3 regions of the Pseudoalteromonas sp. SM9913 genome follow, and region 3 is predicted to be linked to each of the others. Evidence: predicted binding sites of a transcription regulator. Region 3 holds the regulator's gene; each other region holds the start of a gene.
What was found. Region 3 encodes sigma-54, which starts transcription at its own class of promoters, with help from an activator protein. Its sites were predicted from a motif close to GTTGGCACGNNNNTNGNNT; they were not measured.

Region 1: a site for sigma-54 is predicted at 2,508-2,526, ahead of PSM_RS06090 (ferritin-like domain-containing protein). Genes of this name have one in related genera too.
Region 2: a site for sigma-54 is predicted at 3,665-3,683, ahead of PSM_RS13515 (BON domain-containing protein). Genes of this name have one in related genera too.

Annotation. Positions count from the first base shown of each region.
Region 1 is NC_014803.1:1,326,170-1,332,934, reverse strand. Features, by position in the region: gene aceK (bifunctional isocitrate dehydrogenase kinase/phosphatase) at 1-1,436, shown strand, start outside; gene PSM_RS06095 (LysR family transcriptional regulator) at 1,453-2,391, shown strand; gene PSM_RS06090 (ferritin-like domain-containing protein) at 2,565-3,008, shown strand; gene PSM_RS06085 (TonB-dependent receptor plug domain-containing protein) at 3,340-6,372, opposite strand; gene PSM_RS06080 (FecR family protein) at 6,382-6,765, opposite strand, start outside.
Region 2 is NC_014803.1:2,946,710-2,953,474, reverse strand. Features, by position in the region: gene PSM_RS13535 (GGDEF domain-containing protein) at 1-1,186, shown strand, start outside; gene suhB (inositol-1-monophosphatase) at 1,237-2,040, opposite strand; gene PSM_RS13525 (VOC family protein) at 2,277-2,693, shown strand; gene PSM_RS13520 (LiaF domain-containing protein) at 2,740-3,405, opposite strand; gene PSM_RS13515 (BON domain-containing protein) at 3,719-4,288, shown strand; gene PSM_RS18480 (YqaE/Pmp3 family membrane protein) at 4,353-4,511, shown strand; tRNA gene PSM_RS13505 (tRNA-Ile) at 4,789-4,865, shown strand; gene PSM_RS13500 (methyl-accepting chemotaxis protein) at 5,126-6,765, shown strand, end outside.
Region 3 is NC_014803.1:428,047-434,811, forward strand. Features, by position in the region: gene mgtE (magnesium transporter) at 1-715, opposite strand, end outside; gene PSM_RS01975 (HPr family phosphocarrier protein) at 855-1,127, opposite strand; gene rapZ (RNase adapter RapZ) at 1,147-1,989, opposite strand; gene ptsN (PTS IIA-like nitrogen regulatory protein PtsN) at 2,009-2,461, opposite strand; gene hpf (ribosome hibernation promoting factor) at 2,466-2,753, opposite strand; gene PSM_RS01995 (RNA polymerase factor sigma-54) at 2,780-4,279, opposite strand; gene lptB (LPS export ABC transporter ATP-binding protein) at 4,614-5,339, opposite strand; gene lptA (lipopolysaccharide transport periplasmic protein LptA) at 5,336-5,875, opposite strand; gene lptC (LPS export ABC transporter periplasmic protein LptC) at 5,865-6,419, opposite strand; gene kdsC (3-deoxy-manno-octulosonate-8-phosphatase KdsC) at 6,416-6,765, opposite strand, start outside.

The DNA of each region.
Region 1 (6,765 bases), 900 kb from region 3:
TTGCTGAAACATTTTATAATTCAGTATTCTGCCGCCTGTACCACCGCCGCTATTTTCACAATGACTTTATTTTTGTAGAAGCCACGCTCAAAGATGCGCCTTCTGTGCCCGTTGAAGCTGAATACCGTAGTTATTTTCCTGTTGTAGATGGTTTAAAGCCCACCATTAAGCGTATTATTAATCACTTTGATTTTAAGGCCGACTTTGTCAACCTAGAACGCGATATTCGTTTATTAGTTAAAGCCTTTTATAAACAAGCACCCGATACACACCACCAGCATTGGCAAATGCGTTTTGATATATTACATACCCCATTTTATCGTAATAAAGCCGCTTACATTGTGGGGCGCGTTGTATCACAAAGTGGCGTTCAGCCTTTTATTATTGCCGTGTTACACCATGAAGATAAAGGCCTCTATTTAGATGCCTTACTTACAAAGTCGTCGCAAATGCGCGTTATTTTTGGCTTTGCGCGTGCCTATTTTATGGTAGAAACTCATGCTCCTTCAGCGTTAGTGCGGTTTTTAAATCAACTTATGCCTAATAAAACCCTCGCCGAGCTTTACAACGCCATAGGCTTTCATAAACAAGGTAAAACCGAGTTTTATCGCGAGTTTTTGAATCATTTAACCCATTCTAATGATGAATTTACCATTGCTCCCGGTACACCGGGTATGGTGATGATGGTATTTACCCTACCCTCGTTTGGTTATGTATTTAAAGTTATTAAAGATAAATTTGGTGAAAGTAAGCCGTTTGGTCGCGATACGGTATTAAAACGCTATCAACTGGTTAAAAGTCATGACCGTGTTGGCCGAATGGCTGACACCATAGAGTATTCAAACGTCGTATTTCCTTTGGCACGATTTGATAGTAACTTGTTAGCACAGTTGCACAAAACCATTGGCTCATCGATGGTGATTGAGGGTGACTGGTTAATCATAAAACATTTATACATTGAACGGCGAATGACACCGCTTAATTTGTTTTTAGAAAATGCAGACGAAAAAAGTGCCGCCGATGCCATTGAAGAGTATGGCCAGGCGCTTAAAGAAATGATTGCCGTGAATATTTTCCCTGGCGATATGCTGTTAAAGAACTTTGGTGTAAGTAAGCACAAACGTATTATTTTTTATGATTACGATGAAGTGCAATATTTAACAGACATGAACTTTAGAGCACTACCCAAAGCAAAAAGTTATGATGATTATTTGATGGATGAACAAAGTTACTCGGTTGCTCCGCAAGATGTATTTCCAGAGCAATTATGTACCTTTGTAATGCCTAACCCAACATATAAACAATTTTTAACCAGTACGCACCCAGAACTACTTGATGTGAGCTTTTGGAAACAAGCACAACAAAATATAAAAAATGGAAAGGTGAGTCATATTTATCCCTATCCTACAGCACAGCGTTTTATCCATTACTGGTAAACGTTAAGGACACACAATGAATATAAGTAAAATAGATTTAAATTTACTGGTTTACCTCGATACATTACTGCGCGAATGTAACGTTACTCGTGCTGCTAACCAGCTTAGTATTACTCAACCGGCAATGAGTAATGGACTTAAACGCCTACGTAACCTTTTTAACGATCCTATTTTAGTGCGTACCAGCGATGGTATGGTGCCGACCGAGCGCGCTATTGAGTTACAGCCTGTTATTCGCGGTATTTTGATGACGCTTGAAGAAACGCTAGCACCTAATCGCGAATTTGAAGCTAAACAAAGTAAACGCGTGTTTAGAATTATGGCCAGTGACTATGCAGCCAGTACCATGGCACCGCGTTTATTAGGGAAATTACATGAAGAAGCCCCAGACACCACATTAGATATTTTAACGCCCAGCGATGTAACTTTTCATGATGTAGAAAACGGTAAAGTAGACATGGCAATTAACCGCTTTGAGAACTTACCGCAATCGTTTCATCATAAGCGAATTTGGAAAGATAGCTTTTGCTGTTTAGTAAAATCCGACAACCCTATTATTGAAAACTTTAGCCTAGATAGCTATTTAAAAGCCCGTCATATTTGGGTAAGTAAAACAGGCTTTGGTGTTGGGGTTGGCATGGATCCTAAAGATGTGCAAAAGCTGGGTTGGGTTGACGAAGCGCTCGCACATTTTGGGAAGCATCGAAATATTGCCACCTTTACTCGTAACTACCATGTTGCGATTCATTTAGCGAAAGAAAAAAACCTCGTGGCGACTTTACCTTCAAAAGCGGCCAATATTTATGTAGACGATCCGGGGCTTAAAATACTTGAACCACCCTTTCCAATTCCACCATTTGAACTTGATATGATATGGAGCCCTTTGTTACACAGAGATGCTAGCCATATTTGGTTACGTCAAAAAGTGGCCGAAGTAGCTGAAGAGCTTAAATAACCTTCTTACATGCTTTTATGTAAATTTTGCTTGCTAGCAGCATGTTAGCAAGCTTGCCTAGACCTCTTCACAATAATAAAACCATGAAAAACAATTAGTTAAAAAAATAAAACCGCATTGGAATGCCGCTTGCTTAGTTATCTATGTATTTTAAATTAACAGAGGTCATTATTATGAGCACCCATCATGGACAAGAGATAAATCATATCACCGACATTATCCAAGTAATGAATAGCGGTATCGACTTTTACGAAAAAGCACAAGATAAAGTACAAGATCCTAGCGTAAGTGCATTATTTCAGCGCATGATCGACGCCCGCAAAGTAAGTGTTGAAAGCTTACAACCCTATGCAATTAATCAACAAGGTGCACGTGAAGATGGCTCTTCGTTCGCGGTAGAAGCACGCAGAGCATTTACCGCTTTGCTCAGTACATTTACTAGCGATAACGACCAAACCTACATTAAAGAGCTTGAAGAAGTAGAAGATAAAACCTTAGAAGAAATCAAAACAGCGTTAAAAAAGCCTCAATCACATGATTGTGAAGCAGCGTTATCAAAAGTATTACTTACTATGCAGAGCTGCCATGCTGAAATGAGTAAAATGCAAAAACATTAAGTTTAAAAACTATAAAAGGGCCTTACGGCCCTTTGGTTGTTAAATAACAATAGGAGAGTTATTAGGGTCTGTTGACCTTTTAAGGTTGAATTTGCAGCAGTCTGTTTGGTATTTAGGCAAGGCAGAGCCTATGTGGTGTGGTTATTCCCCATAAATAGGCGATAACGCTGCATCAATACCAAACAGGCGCTGCCCGAAGGGTTCTGCCTAGGGGCGATTTACTCTTTGTTGCTCGGTTTTTACTTAGCCCACTAGGTTACAAACCTCGCGCCGCGATTAAACCGCTCCTAGTTTGAACAAATTTTAATCCAAAAAGGTCAACAGACCCTTATTAAAAGCGGTACTCTGCACCTAAGTAGTAGTAAGCACCGTTGAAGCCAAATGGCGCTGAACGACGTGAGTACTTAAATACACCATCGCTGCTGACAATGGTGTTACCTTGAGCATCTACAATTGTGCCTGAACGTGAATTACCTATGGTGTTTTCATCTGGGTAAACATCAAATAAGTTATTTGCGCCAATATTTACCGATAAGTCATCAGTCACAAAGTAATTTACTTTGATGTCAGTTAAAATTTCAGCACCATAAGTCTGGCGACCGCCATCTTCCACTGTGTATTCACCAAAGCGATTAAGCGATAGGTTTACGGTCCAGTCGTCGCGACGATAAAGTGCACTTAAGTTAATTCGATCTTCTGGTTGCCATTCTTCAATAATAGAAATTTCTTGATCAGAAAACACATCATCAACTGGCACGGTCTCAAGCCCAGAACCTGCAGGTGTAAATAACGACACCACATCGGTTTCTGTAAAGTTAGCCGCTAAAGTAAAATCAAGTGTGCCGCCTAGACCTTCTGTATTCCATGTAGCTACAAAGTCGATACCTTGCGTTTCTGTGTCAGCCCCATTTAAGAAAAACTGTCCTGCACCAGCACCCGAGCTCAGTAACGCGGCATCAAGGCTGTTTGATAAACCTTTGCCTAAGCGATTACTAATTACGATACGGTCGTCAATATCGATTGAGTAGTAATCAAGCGTTACATTAATATTATCGCTTACATTATAAACAATACCTAAACTGCGGTTTTGAGATTTCTCTTCTGTTAATTTAGGAATACCTAAACTTTGCGCCAGGGTTGAATCGTTTCTAAACGTGCCCACTTCTTCAGCCACTAAATTGCCATTAGGACCAACAACAAACTGCGTGCTGATGTTGTTAAAGTACAACTGCTGCATTGAAGGCGCTCTAAAGCCTGAACTTAATGCACCACGAAGTGAAATATCTTCGGTTAATGACCAGTTACCCGCGAGTTTAAAGTTAACTGTATCGCCAAATCCTTTGTAATTATCGTAACGTAACGCCCCTGAGATAATCACATCCTCAATAACGTAAGCTTCAGCGTCTAAATAAAACGAGATCACATCGCGCGACTCATCAACCGACGATGCTGGCGATGAACCACCAAAGCCTTGTGTGCCACCTGATGCATTTTCGCTACCAATACCACCGCTCAGTCCATCATAAATATTAACACCATTGTTGGTATCGTAATCACGGTATGCGTATTCGCTGCCCTCTAAAATACGGTACTCATCGGTGCGTATTTCTGCGCCCATTGCTAATGAGTAATCATCAAAATTTTGAGTAAAATCAAGATTAATTGTTTGCAGTGATAACTCCATACCATACGCGTAACCTTCACGTGGAATAGTGGCGCGAATATCTGCAGCGCTTAAGCCTTGGTCGTAACGTAAGAAGTTGGCATAAGAGGCATTAATCGTATCGCTAGTGGTGTAATCAATGCTGTTTTCACCATAGGTGTACGATAAGTCTAAGCTTGAGTCGTTATCAAACTGCGTTTTATAACCAAAGTTATATGAAATATCGTCAATCGTAGTGTTTATTTTTGGTAAAAAGCCAGCCGGAACTGTCGCATCACCATCTTGTAATACTGGGTTACCACCGGCATTGGCATTATGACGGAAAAATGCTGCTGATTCGTTATCACGCGTTGAGTAGGTAATAAAACCGTATAGTTCACCCGCTCCTAATTCGTAGCCGGTGTTAACCGTTAAACCAAATTGTTGAGAGTCGGCATCGCCAATTCTAAATGTATCGCGTGGCGCGGTTAGTTCACGCGGGTCGCCTGCCAGTAACGTGCCGTCACTGAGCTCAGTACAACCATAAAATTGACATGAACCATGAAGCCCTGCACGGTTAGTTGGTGCGCGGTCACGGTAGTTTATAGTTGTATTTAAATAACCATTGTCACCTAAAGCAAAGCCTTTATTAAAGTCGATGTTAACAGTTTCGCCATCACCTTCTGAATACTCACCGTAGTTAATAGCGGCTTTACCACCTTCGCTGCCATCTTTGAGCACAATATTTATAACACCGGCAATTGCATCAGAACCATATTGAGCCGCAGCGCCATCACGCAGTACTTCAATACGTTTAATTGCTGAGGCTGGAATAGCGTTCATATCGGTACCCGCCGTACCACGCCCCACCGAAGTATTAATATGAATAATACTGGCTTGGTGACGACGCTTACCATTGATCAATACCAACGTTTGATCTGGCCCTAGGCCACGTAGCGTTGCTGGTCTTAATGCGTCAGTACCATCACTGATAGATGAACTTGAAAAGTTAAAAGAAGGTGCAATAGCTTGAAGCATGCGGCCAACTTCTGTTTGGCCGGTATTTTCGAGTGCTTCTGCACTTAAAATATCAACGGGGACAGGTAAGTCTTCAACTGAGCGCCCTGCCACACGACTACCTACAATAGCAATTTTTTCGATGTTTTGTTCTGCGCTTTGTTCAGCGGCATTGATTCCTTGTGAATTAACTGCAAGTAAAGCAGGTAATACAGCTGCACTAACTCCTGAAAGCTTCATCATGTTGTTATCTTTCCTATTGATTTGTTTGAGTTTAATACTCAGTAAACCATTTTGATCAACAACCGCATCGAGCTGTGTCTCAGCCAGTAATGCTTTTAGTGCATCAAGTTGAGAATAAAATCCATACAACGAATTTGCTTCGTATTGCTTGGCAAGTTCATACGAAAAAACCACAGTTTGTTCTGTTTGCTTAGCAAATTCTATTAAGGCTTTGTCTGCTCGTTGCGCTTTTATATCAAATTGCATCATTTTCCCCTCGGTTTGACTTGCATACACACTGATACTTAAAAACAGCGGTGCAACAAGGCCAAATTGAGTTAAATGGCACGTATGGTTACTGCGCAACTTATATAAACAGTTAGCAAACAAAAATCCTCTATAGTTTTTTATCATTTTTTTAATCTTTAAATTACTTTTTACACCCTTACGAGCAACATTGATTAACAATGGTGTGATTTTCATTACGATTACCTATGATTTTTTTTGATATTTTAGGCTAACAACATGCTCGCCTAAACGTTCATGTTCAATCGAAAAATTATTTTGTAAGCTCTCTAACAGCCCTGCCACATCACCCGCTTTAAAAACACCGGCCACTTTTATACGGGCTAACTCATCAGATGATAGTTCAAACCGCGTAGCGGTATAACGGCTAACTTCGTTTAAGGCATCAACCAGTTGCTCACCATTAAATATCAACATGCCATTTTGCCAAGCTAAGTCACGCTGCACATCATCAACCGATAACTGTGTGATTGGTTTGGTAACGCTTTGTTCAATAATTGCTTTTTCACCGGAAATCACGATATTGGCATTAATTTGACGAATTTCATGATTGTTATTATCAGCTTGTTG
Region 2 (6,765 bases), 810 kb from region 3:
GGCAACAAATACAGCGGTGATTGCTGAGGGAATTGAGCGTACTGAAGAACTCGATTTAGTTAAAAGTATAGGCATAAGTCATGTTCAGGGATTTTTGTTAGAAAGACCCAGCCAACAACCAAGCTATGACTATAACTGTAAGCAGTTACAAGCATTTACATCGACTCAAGCAGGGTCAAAGTTTGAACAATCAATGGCTATCGGGGTACTTGCTGTTGCTCAGCCTGCCATTAGCAGTCACACGCGTTGTAAAGAAGCTCATGCGCTTTTTGAGCAAGACAAGCGCATAATTAGCTTACCCGTTTTAAATAGCAATCAGCAGCCAATAGGGCTGTTACATAAAGATCAGCTAACAGAAGTGTTTGCCGCGCCATACGGGCACGCACTTTATGATAAATGTGAAGTCACTGAGTTAATGGATAAACAGCCTTTGGTGGTTGATGAAAATCAAATGCTTGATATTGTCTCTCAGCAAATAACAGAGCAAGACTTTGATATTCGTCGCCATATTGTTATCACAAGTAATAATAAATATTTAGGTTTGGCACCGCTCAGGGACATATTAAAGCACATTACCGCTGAAAAAATCCGCCACGCCCAACATGCTAACCCTCTAACCATGTTACCGGGTAATGTGGCAATTAGTGAGGTAATAGAGCAGCGTCTGCGACATAAACAGCCATTTTCACTAGCCTATATCGATTTAAATCATTTTAAACAATTTAACGATCTGTATGGTTATGCCAGTGGGGACAGCGTGATAAAACTTCTGGCCGATGTGACTGTAAAAGCGTGTGCGCACAGCGCTAACTTTGTCGGGCATATTGGTGGCGATGACTTTATGGTGGTGTTTGAAAAAAAAGATGCGGTGGAGGTTTGTAATACCATTATCACGCAATTTGAATTGCAGTCACGCGTATTTTTTACGCCAGAGCATATTGCTGGAAAAGGGTATTGGGCAACTAATCGAGAGGGCGAAAAGCAGTTTGTACCTTTACTTACATTATCGATAGGTTTAGTTGAGCCGGATCTGCAGCAGTGTAAAAATAGCCATCAAGTAGCGGCATTAGCCACAGATGCTAAAAAAGAAGCAAAACGTTATCGTCACAGCTACTTATTTATTTGTAATCGAAGAAGGCCTGCACCCGCTGTTGTGCGTTTATCCAATAGTAAAAAAAGTGGCTAACAAAAAGCAAAAAAGGAGCCTCGGCTCCTTTTTTTAGTGCGGTATTACGATTAACGTAATAACGACTCAGATAATACTGGGCGCATTTCACGAACAATCGCTTGTGTTAGCTTAGGTGCACCACAAATAACGTTACCGCTCACGTTGTAGTTATTACCGCCAGCAAAATCAACAACCATGCCGCCAGCTTCTTTAACTAATAGCTCGCCTGCTGCTGTATCCCACGGTTTTAAACCAATTTCAAAGAAACCATCAACACGACCCGCTGCAACATATGCCATATCAAGTGCTGCAGAACCTGCACGACGAATATCAGCGGTATGTACGAATAATGCTTTAAACGCTTCAGAATAGGCATCTAAGTGGTGTTTTTGTTTGAAAGGGAAACCTGTTGCAAGAACAGAACCGGCAAGTTCAACCGTTTTAGATACACGTAAACGTTTGCTGTTTAACTGTGCGCCTTGACCACGAGAAGCGGTGAAAAGTTCGCCTCGAATTGGATCGTAAATTACGGCTTGGTCTAAACGACCTTTAACTTTAAGTGCAATTGATACTGCGAAATGAGGGATACCCTTGATGAAGTTAGTTGTGCCATCAAGTGGGTCAACAATCCATTGGTAATCAGCATCCTTACCTTTGTGTTCACCTAACTCTTCACCAACGATGCAGTGATCAGGGTAAGAACGTAAAATAGTGTCACGAATTACGGCTTCGGCTTCTTTATCAATGTTCGTAACTAAATCATTAGTGCCTTTTTGTTGCACTTCAACTTTTGATAAGTCTTCACTTGCACGAAGAATAAGCTTGCCTGCGTTACGCGCAGCGCGAACCGCAATGTTTAACATTGGATGCATGGTATTACCTTTGGGTTGTAAAAGAACGTTTATATATTTAAGCCGGCGTATTTTAGCGGTTTTTGCCATAAAGTAAACCATAAAGCCTAAATACTTGTGAGTGTTTTTTGTACAGGCATGATCTTTCAATATATTTATCGGAATAAAAACAGACAATAAATTTGTAAATTAGCGCTTTACCTAAAGTTAACTTGAGGTTTTATGATGTTCTATATTCAATTAACAGGAAGAAAGTTATGAAATTAGAACACGTAAATTTAGTTGTTAGTGACATAAACGCCATGCTTAAGTTTTACCAAGCAGCGTTTCCCTATTGGTCAATTAGAAGTGAGGGAGAAGGAACCTGGTATGGTAAAGCAAGGCGCTGGGTACATTTTGGTGATAACGAGCAATATATTGCTATAAGCGATCATGGGGAAGGGGAAAACCGCGACCTATCAGGACATCAAATTGGTTTGGCACACTTTGCCTATGTAACCAATAACTTAAATGCAGTAATAGCGCGCCTAAAACATGCGGGCTTTGCAATAAGTAAAGAAGGTGCTGTAAATCCATTTAGAAAAAACATTTATTATATTGATCCCGCAGGGTTTGAAGTTGAGTTTGTAGAGTACATGAGTGATGTACCTAGTGAGCGAAATAACGACTTATAATATGAATGAAGCCAACTGTTTTGGCTTCATTCAATGTTTAGCATATTTAATAATGTTTACCATTCATGCCAAGTTGAGTTTTTAGATCATTTGCAAAGCTAATAAATTTTTCTTTAATAGTGCGTTTAACTTTAACTTCCACAGAGCCTAAAACAGTTTTTCCTTCAATGTGAATCGTTGGCCCTTGGCGTTTATTAAGTGACACTGTTTTATTTTCAAAACTGCCTAAAATACAAAACATTTTAGAAACTACATTAACGTGCTCTGGCACATATATTTCTTCGCTGCCAAAATAACAATTAACGTGAATAGTGACATGTTGGTGGGTAAAAATCGCATCTGTAAAATCAAGATTGATTGACCCCATGTAGTTTTCTATGTAAATGTTTTGAGGAACTACCCATTGGCCGCTTCGTTCACTCGAACCAAGAATGCTTCTTAATGTAAGTGGCTCTTCATCAGTCTCATGCTGCGCGCTATAATTAGGTGCAAACTGAGAGTGCTTTTGCGCCTTATATTGCTGGTCAGTATTTAAGGTTAAATCTTCAACGAGATCCATAAGTGCTTTATTGTCACTCGCTGCCATGGCGTCGTCTAAGCGCCTTTCAAATGCTTCAACAGAAATAACACCATGGCTGTAATTATAAATGAGCTGATCAATCACTTGCTCACGAACTTGCTCAATAGGGCGGTCTTCAATTTTAACAGACATTTAAATTATCCTTTTATGGTTGCTGGTTATTTCAAAGCAAGCCTTATACCAAATATTAAATTGTTTAAATTCAGTGGTTTAGAATTTTGGGTTTTTGATTCTTTATTATATTAACGACAGATTAACCAAATATACAATTATTTAGTAAGTTTCGCTATTCGAGAAACTTTTACGCAATAGTCTGTAAATGTTTACTTAGTAGGTTTAAGCCAATATCCACTATTTTAAATTAACCTATTGAATTTAAAGGTTAAAAAATGTTGGCCCGATGCTCGCATTAGCTTAAGTGTCTTTAATCAAAAGGAGAACGATTATGAAAACATTTAATAAGTCTATGATTGCAGCCCTAGTATTAGGAACAACCGCAATGGGCGCTCAGGCAAGCAGTTGGGAAAACGAAAGTAAAGATGCTTGGATTGATGGGAAAGCAGAAACAGTATTGCTTATGAACACCAATCTAAATAACTTTGATATCAACACGGACGTAAAAAACGGCAAGGTAATGCTAACAGGTAAAGTAAACAGCGAAGTAGATAAAGAGCTTGCTGAAGAACTTGTGCTAAGCCTAGATGGTGTAACTGACGTTGAAAACAGTCTAACTGTGGTAAAAAACACCGACATGAAGAAGCATGATTCTGAAATGATGGGTAACGACACTGAAAGTGATTTAACAGATGCTAAAATCACTACAGTGATCACAACACGTTACTTATTTGATTCTGAAGTAGGTGGTACAGACATTGATGTTGATACCGATAATGGTGTGGTAACTCTTAAAGGTACAGTTGAGTCTGATGCTGAAAAGCAATTAGCGATGGAAATTGCTAAAAACGCTGAAGATGTTCGCAAGGTAGTTGATGAATTAACTGTTATTGCAGAATAATACACTATACTAAAGCCCAGCCCTGCTGGGCTTTTTGCTTTGCTAACATTATAAGGATTAAATTATGGATATCATTAGAATTATTTTTTCTATTTTATTACCACCACTGGGTGTGTTTTTACAGGTAGGACTAGGGATGCATTTTTGGTTAAATATTTTGCTAACTTTGCTCGGCTATTTCCCTGGATTAATTCATGCGATTTACATTATTGCCAAAAAATAATGTAGCAGCATAGCAGGACATTTAATACTGAGTTGCTAAGTGCTCCCAACGGTATGTGTATTAGTTACTCAGGCTGCTATTAATAAATGGATTTGTTTTACAAAACTCATCACTAACAAAACCTCAAAGCCTACTATTTGAGCAGTTAGCCCCTTGATTGTTAAAATAAAGCTTTTTGCTAGTGACAAGCCCCTAAAAACTTTTTATACTGCAACCCGCTTTAGTCGCTCTGTGGCTAAACGCTTCAAAAATTAACTGCTTACAGTTATACAAAGATGGCCCCTTAGCTCAGTTGGTTAGAGCACACGACTCATAATCGTTAGGTCCCCAGTTCGAGTCTGGGAGGGGCCACCACTTTTCAAAGCTTTCCAAGTAAATAGAAACTCACCTTCCTAGTTTATAAAACTTCATTTCTATTACTTCTATTGTATTTTTATCAGCGCACTGATTTTTTTATTAATTTTATTGAATACATTGCAATAAACACAGTTGAATCTACTATTAAAGTGTTATGGGATTTTATTATAAAAATCTTTATTTTATGACCTTTAATGTCGCTACTGTTAATTGTGTGCAGTATATAAAATACCGCTTTGTTACCCCTTAGGTGCTCTATGTTATTAAAACGAAAAGTATACCTTAGCCTTATTTTGGCTGTTGTTGCTCCTTTAGCAATATCTACTCTAATATTTTCAAATAGTATTCGCTCAAATACAGAAGAAAAACTAGCCAAAGTAGATTTACCAACAGCGCTTAGTGAAGTGAAAAGCCAAATCGAATTAGAGTTATCGACTCCTATTATTGTTGGCAAAGAAATAGCGCAAAACTTATTTGTGCAACAATGGATGAATAATAATGAAGATGCGCAAAGCCGAGGTAAATTCATTGATTACCTCAAACATATAAAAAATAAAAACCAAGCCAGTAACGCATACATTATTTCTAAAAACTCCCGCAATTATTACACCGATGAAGGTATTTCTAGGCAAATAGACAGTAGTGATACTTGGTTTGATGCTTTTTTAGCATCGGATAGACCATTTGAAGTAGCGCTCGACATAGATAAAGGTAGCTCTGAGGTGATGGTATTTATTAATTATGCCATTGAGCTTGATGGGCAAAGACAAGGAATTGCCGGAATAGGCCGTTCGCTCGATTCTATGGTGGATCTCATAAGTGAATATAGGATAGGTGAGGGCGGCATTGTTTATTTGGTCTCTGGTAGTGGCGAGATTATGCTGCATGGTAATAAAACTAAAATAGGGCAATCTGTTGACTTGGCGCCGATTAAAAATGGGGCAATTCAAAGTAAAGTAATTGATGGTGATGACTATGTTGTATCAAGTACGCCTGTAAACTCATTAGGTTGGCATCTAGTTGCTGAAATTCCCCAAGAGCAATTATATGGCGCAATTAATAGTGCTATTAATACTAATATCATTTTTGGTGTAATTATTGCGCTTGTTGGTTTAGCGTTAGCACGCGTGTTAGTAGGGCAAATATTTAGGCCAATCGAAAACATTACTGCAGCGGTGAATGCATTAACGGAAAAAGATGGTGATTTAACGGCACGACTCCCTACTGATGATAATAATGAAATTTCAGACTTAGCGGTTAAGTTTAATCTGTTTTTAGAGCAGTTACATTATATGTTCAAACAGGTTTCTGAGTCGGCAATTCATGTTAAAGGTATTTCCCAAGATGTGCTTGAGCAAGTGCAAGGTGCGGCAAATTTAGCTGAAGTGCAATCATCGAGTACGCAAACGGTGGCGGCAGCCGTTAATGAGATGGAGGTTACGGTTCAGGATATTTCTGGTAGTGCCAGTAATGCGGCAGATATTGCTACTAAAACCGAAGAAACGACGCACAAAGGGGTTGAGTTTGTGCAAAGCACGATTAAACAAATGGAACAACTAGAAGCGTCAATGGCCAATTCTGTGGCCTCGGTGTTAGAGCTTTCGACAGAGATTAAATCAATTTCTCATGTATTGGATGTAATTAAAGGGATTTCTGAGCAAACTAACTTATTGGCGTTAAATGCGGCTATTGAGGCTGCTAGAGCGGGTGAGCAGGGCCGTGGCTTTGCGGTAGTTGCTGACGAAGTAAGAACGCTTGCGCAACGTACCGCGGAGTCTACGGAGCAAATTAATGAGATGATTGATTCGTTAAATGCTAAAGCGTCAAGCACGGTAACAGCGATTGAATTGGGCAGCAAAAACACCCTAGAAAATGCCGAGCGCTTAAAAGAAACCGG
Region 3 (6,765 bases):
CAACAACCGGTGCCGATATCCAGTTATGACGCTCAAACAATTGTGCAACTTCGCTCTCATCCATTGAAATAGGAATAGACTCACAGTCTTCATCCATTAACTCATGAACAATTTTTTCAGGGGGATTAGTTAATAAAGTACTCAGCGATAGGGCGCCTAAAAAGCAGTTATTTTCATCAACCACATATAAGTCATCTGTACCCTCAGGTAATTCGCCGCGTAAGCGAATATAACGCAGTACCACATCTAGAGTCACATCGGGGCGAATAGTAACGGTATCTATATTCATCAATGCGCCAGCAGAGCGCTCTTGATACGATAAAGCCTGCGTTGCACGTTCTCTATCTTGAATATCCATAGCGCTAACAACGTCTTTATAAACGGTGTCAGGTAGGCTACGTAGTACTTCCCCTAAGTCATCATGGCCCATGTCTTCGGTTGCGGCAGCAATGTGCTCGGGTGCCATTTGCGCAATAATGCCCAAACGTACATCTTCAGACAGCTCTTCAAGCACATCACCTTGTACATCAGGATCAACAAGCTGCCAGAGCATACGGCGAATTTTATGCGGGGATGATTCTAAAAGAAGTGCGGTATCACAAGGCGCCGTCTTTGCCAGCATGCGTCTAACTTGAACAAATTGACCACTATTTAGTGACTTAGTCACCTGTTTTAGTTGTTGTAGTGGAATATCTTGTTCTAAAGCTTCAGGCATTGGCGTCCTTAATTAAATTGTATTACATGCTGGAAGGGTATAAATGCTATTCAATTTTAGTTTATCTTACTTTATGTGAGCAAACTACCTCAACCACTATTAACCTAAGCTTAGGATGATGAGTTAATAATGAACTTTTTTATTCTTGCTCATTAAATCGTTGGTCGATGAGCTCACCTATTGCGCTAAGTGCAGGCTCAGCGTCGGGGCCTTCGCATACCACCTTAACTTCTTTGCCTTGGCTGCTTTCGAGTAACATAAGTGCCAGCACGCTATCGCCAGCGGCTTGTTTGTCATCTTGAAATAAAGTGATTGTGGCATCAAATTGCACAGAAAGCTGAGCTAATACTGTCGCCGCTCTAGCGTGTAATCCTAATTTGTTTTTTATTAAAAATGTATTTTCTAAGCGCATTGCATGTTCTCACTCGGTATTATTCTTGTTCTCGGTGGCGAATTTTTACATTAGGATGGCTCATTGCAAAGCTTTCGCCAATGGTTTGCGCTAAATAAACAGAGCGGTGTTGCCCACCGGTACAGCCAATTGCAATGGTTAAGTAGCTGCGGTTATTTCGTTCTAAATGCGGCAGCCATGTTTGCACAAATGTTTGAATTTGCCATGTAAATTTTTGCACTATACTGTGACTTGCTAGGTAGTCTTTTACTGGTTGGTCCAGCCCTGTAAGTGGCTTAAGTTCAGGCTCCCAATGCGGGTTTGGTAAAAAGCGGGCATCAAATACGTAATCTGCTTCTTTAGGGATGCCGTGTTTAAAACCAAATGACTCAAAGGTAATGATCAGTTGTTTATCTTTTTTTCCGAGTATTTTTTCACGAATAGACTCAGCAAGCTGATGCACACTTAAATCTGTGGTATCAATCATATAATCAGCACGGTTAATCAATACATCAAGTAGTTGTTTTTCTTTTTTTATGGCTAAATCAAGCGGCAAAGAATCAATAGATAAAGGGTGGAGACGTCGCGTTTCTGAAAAACGTTTTATTAATGTTTGATCGTCACTGTCTAAATAAAATACCGTTGGTTTAGTAAAACCAGGTAAATATTCAATGATTTCATTAAACTGCTGTTGCTCTTTAGGTAGGTTACGTACATCAACACTCACGGCAATTTTATTATAACTGTCGGAAACACTGCGCACTAATGATGGTAATAAATTAAGAGGAATATTGTCTACACAATAATAACCTAAGTCTTCCACAACGCGTAACGCCACAGATTTACCTGACCCTGAACGACCGCTTATAATTATTAATTCCATTTATCACCTTTCTTTATTACTACGATTGACTGACGATAACCTGATACAGTTCGCTATCCGATTTGGCGGCGCGTAACTGTTTACAAAATTCTTTATCATTGAGCTTATCAGCAATCGTGGCTAGCGTCTTCAAATGCTGCTGATTATCGCCATCGGGAACAATTAACGCGACAAAAATGTCAACCGGTCGGTTATCAATCGCATCAAAATTAATAGCTGTTTCGCTCACTAAAATCAAAGCTAGGGGCTCTTGAGCACCACTCATGCGACCATGTGGAATAGCAATGCCTCGACCAATGCCTGTACTTCCTAGCTTTTCTCTTGCAGTTAATGCATTAAGAATATCTTGTTGTGTTAAATAGGGCAGCTTATTGTGAGCCAATTCACTGATAAATTCTAAAATTCTTTTTTTACTATTAAAAAGGACCGCAGCTTTACTGCAGTCCTGACAGATAAGTGAGCTTAGTTTCATAGTGTTAGTGTCGAGCAAGTTTCTCTTTGTGTTTAATTACTTGACGATCTAGCTTGTCAATGAGCGAGTCTATAGCGGCATACATATCTTGATGCTCAGTAGAGGCAAAAATCTCAGCGCCACTAACATGAACGGTTGCTTCAGCTTTTTGGTTTAGTTTTTCTACATCGAGAATAACGTGCACATTCGTTATGTGATCAGTGTGCCTCTGTAACTTCGAAAATTTACTATTTACGTAGTCTCTAAGCGAGTCGGTAATATCTACATGGCGACCAGTTAAATTCAGTTGCATAAACATTTTCCTCTTTGTTGTACGCCTTAAATCAAACTTTTACGTTGATTAGACGGGGGAATAGCTAGAGATTCGCGATATTTTGCAATGGTTCTCCTCGCTACTTTAATTCCTTGCTCTGCCAATATATCTGCAATTTTACTATCACTCAATGGTTTAGCTGAGTTTTCTGCAGCGATTAATTTTTTAATTAATGCACGTATTGCTGTTGATGAACATTCGCCACCATTTTCAGTACTTACATGGCTTGAAAAGAAATATTTAAGCTCAAAAATGCCACGTGGTGTATGCATGTATTTTTGCGTAGTAACACGCGATATAGTCGACTCATGCATTTCCACCATTTCAGCCACATCGTTAAGCACCATAGGCTTCATAGCCTCAGGACCGTGTTCAAAAAAGGCCTGTTGCTGCTGCACAATACAGTTGGTTACTTTAAGTAGCGTGTCATTTCTACTTTCTAAGCTTTTTATAAACCATTTAGCCTCTTGTAAGTGCGAGCGAATAAACTGGCTATCACCACTTGATTTAACCGTACGCGACATAGCTGCATATTGGCTATTTACTCTGATCTTAGGCATGCTATCTGGGTTTAATTCAACTACCCAACGACCTTTAACTTTTTTAACCGACACATCAGGAATAACGTATTCAGACTCTTCTCTGACAATAGTGTCTGCCGGTTTTGGGCTGAGCGTATGAATCAACGTCATGATTTCTTTAAGCTCATCTTCTTTAAGCTTTGTTTTTTTCATTAACGTGCGATAGTCACGTGCAGCAAGTAAATCAATATGATCGGTTAAGATCATTTTTGTTTCGTTTAAAAAAGGTGTGTCTTTATCAAATTGATTTAGCTGAATACACAAGCACTCTTGTAAACTACGCGCGGCTATTCCCACTGGATCAAATAGTTGAATACGCTTTAGTACCGCTTCTATTTCGTCAAGTTCAACTTCATCTTCGCCGTCGTTTTCTTGGTTAAAGCTTTCTAATATTTCTTCACAGCTAAGGGTTAGAATCCCTGAGTCGTCTACAGCTTCTACAATTGCAATAGCTATCGCTTCATCGGTAGGACTAAACGGCGTCAGTTGAAGTTGCCACATTAAATACTCATGCAGCGTTTCAGTCGAAGAGCCTTGATAAATAGATTCATCTTCTGGCATTGGGCCCGATGAAGAGGCAGGCGCAGCGCTCATATATTCATCCCAAGTAACATCCATAGCCATATCATCGCTAATAGTGTCTTTGGTCATTGCTTCGCCGCTATCTTGCTCATACTCGCTAGGTTTATCGTCAGCTGAGGCACTTAGCGTTATGTCATCGTTATCGGCTTTTTGTTCGTTTTTACCTGCAGTGTCTTCGCTGTAATCGTGTTCTTCAACTTCAAGCAAGGGGTTGCTATCGAGCGCTTCTTGAATTTCTTGCTGGAGATCCAATGTACTGAGTTGCAATAAGCGAATTGCTTGTTGCAACTGTGGAGTCATTGTAAGTTGCTGGCCCATGCGCAGCTGTAATGATTGCCTCATGTATCTCTAACAATCCTTTTAAATTACGGTCTGTTGACCTTTACGGATTAAAATTTGTTCAAACTAGGGGCGGTTTAATTGCGGCGCGAGGTTTGTAACCTAGTGGGCTAAGTCAAAACCGAGCAACAAAGAGTAAATCGTCCCTAGGCAGAACCCGAAGGGCAGCGCCTGTTTGGCATTGATGCTGCGTTATCGCCTATTTATGGGGAATACCACACCACATAGGCTCTGGCTTGCCTAAATACCAAACAGACTGCTGCAAATTCAACCTTGAAAGGTCAACAGACCTAAGTATGATTAATCTTAGCAGATGCTTAGTGGAATAACACACATATTAGAGCTTGAACTGCTCGCCTAAATAAACATCGCGTACTGTTTTATCGTTTAATACATATTCTGGAGTGCCTGATGCAATTAACTCTCCATGAGAAACTATGTAGGCTTTTTCACAAACATCAAGAGTTTCGCGTACGTTGTGATCTGTGATAAGTACGCCAATTCCTCGGTTTTTAAGATGCTCTATAATCTTTTTAATATCTAATACTGAGATAGGATCAACCCCCGCAAAGGGTTCGTCTAAAAGGATAAATTTAGGGTTTGCTGCTAACGCGCGAGCAATTTCAACGCGGCGACGTTCACCACCTGATAAAGCCATACCTTGACTATCGCGGATATGCTGAATGCTAAATTCATCAAGTAAATTATTTAAGGTATCTTCGCGTTGTTGTTTATTTAATTCTTTACGTGTTTCTAAGATAGCCATTAAGTTTTGATAAACAGTCAGCTTTCTAAAAATAGACGACTCTTGCGGTAAATAACCAATCCCTAAACGCGCTCGGCTGTGCATCGGTAATAAAGTAATATCTTTATCATCAATTGATATTTTGCCTTTATCGCTAGGGACAAGGCCTACAATCATATAAAAGGTGGTGGTTTTACCTGCACCATTAGGGCCAAGTAACCCCACAATACTGCCAGCTTCAACCTCTAGGCCAACGTTTTTTACAACTTCACGACCTTTATAGCTTTTAGCTAATAGCTCTGCTTTTAATGTGCTCATGGTTGGCCTTTATCATCTTCTTTTTTATTTTCAACAGGCACTAAAATAGTGTGTACACGGTCTGTTGAGTTTTCGTCTTTTTCTGCGCTAATTAACTGCTGCTCGATATCGTAAGTGATACTTTTAGCTGTTATTTGTTGACCTGCTTGAGCAATGCTTGCATCGCCGATTAAGGTTAAAAAACGCAGCGACACATCGTAACGCACTTCATTAGCACTGGCGCTCATTATGGTGCCATCAGCTTGGGTTTCTTCAAAATATGCAGGGCTGCCTGTGGCAATTAATAACTGTTTGTTATCGCCTAGCTCATCGCGTTTATGCACTTCTAAACGGTCAGCTGTGATACGGCGATTACCATGAATAATTTCAACATTTTTCTCAAAAATGCCTACGTTTTCTTTTAATTGACCTTCTTGCTTATCTGCACTAATTGAAATTTGATTAGCAGCGGGGGCTTCAGCAGGTTCAGCGCCATTACTGTTAAAAGCAATTAATAGTGAGGGAAAAATTAAAATTTTAAATAGGTTATTGGTCATAATATAGGGTTCGCGTATGGTTAATAAGTTTAATCACCTCGGTTTTTAAATCGGCCTCAAGGCCTTTACCTGTGATTTTTAAATTAGGTCCTGTAATAACGACAGGCTGCTGTGATTGCATGGTTAATAGTTTTATATCAACATTGATGGTCTGGGCGTTGATCGTATCGATCATGGCGTTATCTACTAAGTTTTGAGCGGTTACATTACCCTCTAACACCAGTTGACGGTCGTCGTAGAGGGTGGCTTCATCGGCGTTAATACGCCATGTTTGCTGCTCGTTGTATAAAGTGAATATAGGCTTTTCAAAAAAGGTAAAACCGAGTTGTTGATACAACTCCATTTTTACCGCAGTTACCTTATGGCTCACTTTACCTTGTTCATTATAAGCCGTTTGTTTTAGCTCAATAGCGGTATAATCAGGCTTAGCAATAACTTGTGTTTCTTCGCTTGCAGTAATATCAACCTTAGTAAAATAAGGATACCAGAGCCAAACCATACAGCTTATGAATAAAACGCTCAGTATAATGCGCGCTACATTCATGAACTCGTTCCTTGGCTAGTTAGTGGCTTGTTATTTTCGAGCATAAGTAAGTCTGTCAGCTCTCTTACCGCACCAAAACCGCCGGGCAGTTGGGTTACATAATGTGATAAACGTTTAATAAGTGGATGAGCATCGTTTACGGCAACCGCAAAACCGACTTGCTCCATTACTGGCATGTCTGGGCCATCATCACCTATATAAGCAATTTGCTCATCGCTAAGCGCTAATTTTTGTTTTAATTCTTGATAGGCTATAAGCTTGTCTTCTTGGCCTTGATATATATGTTGTACGGTTAAACTGCTCATACGTTGCTGCACTATATGAGAATGGCGCCCAGTGATTACGG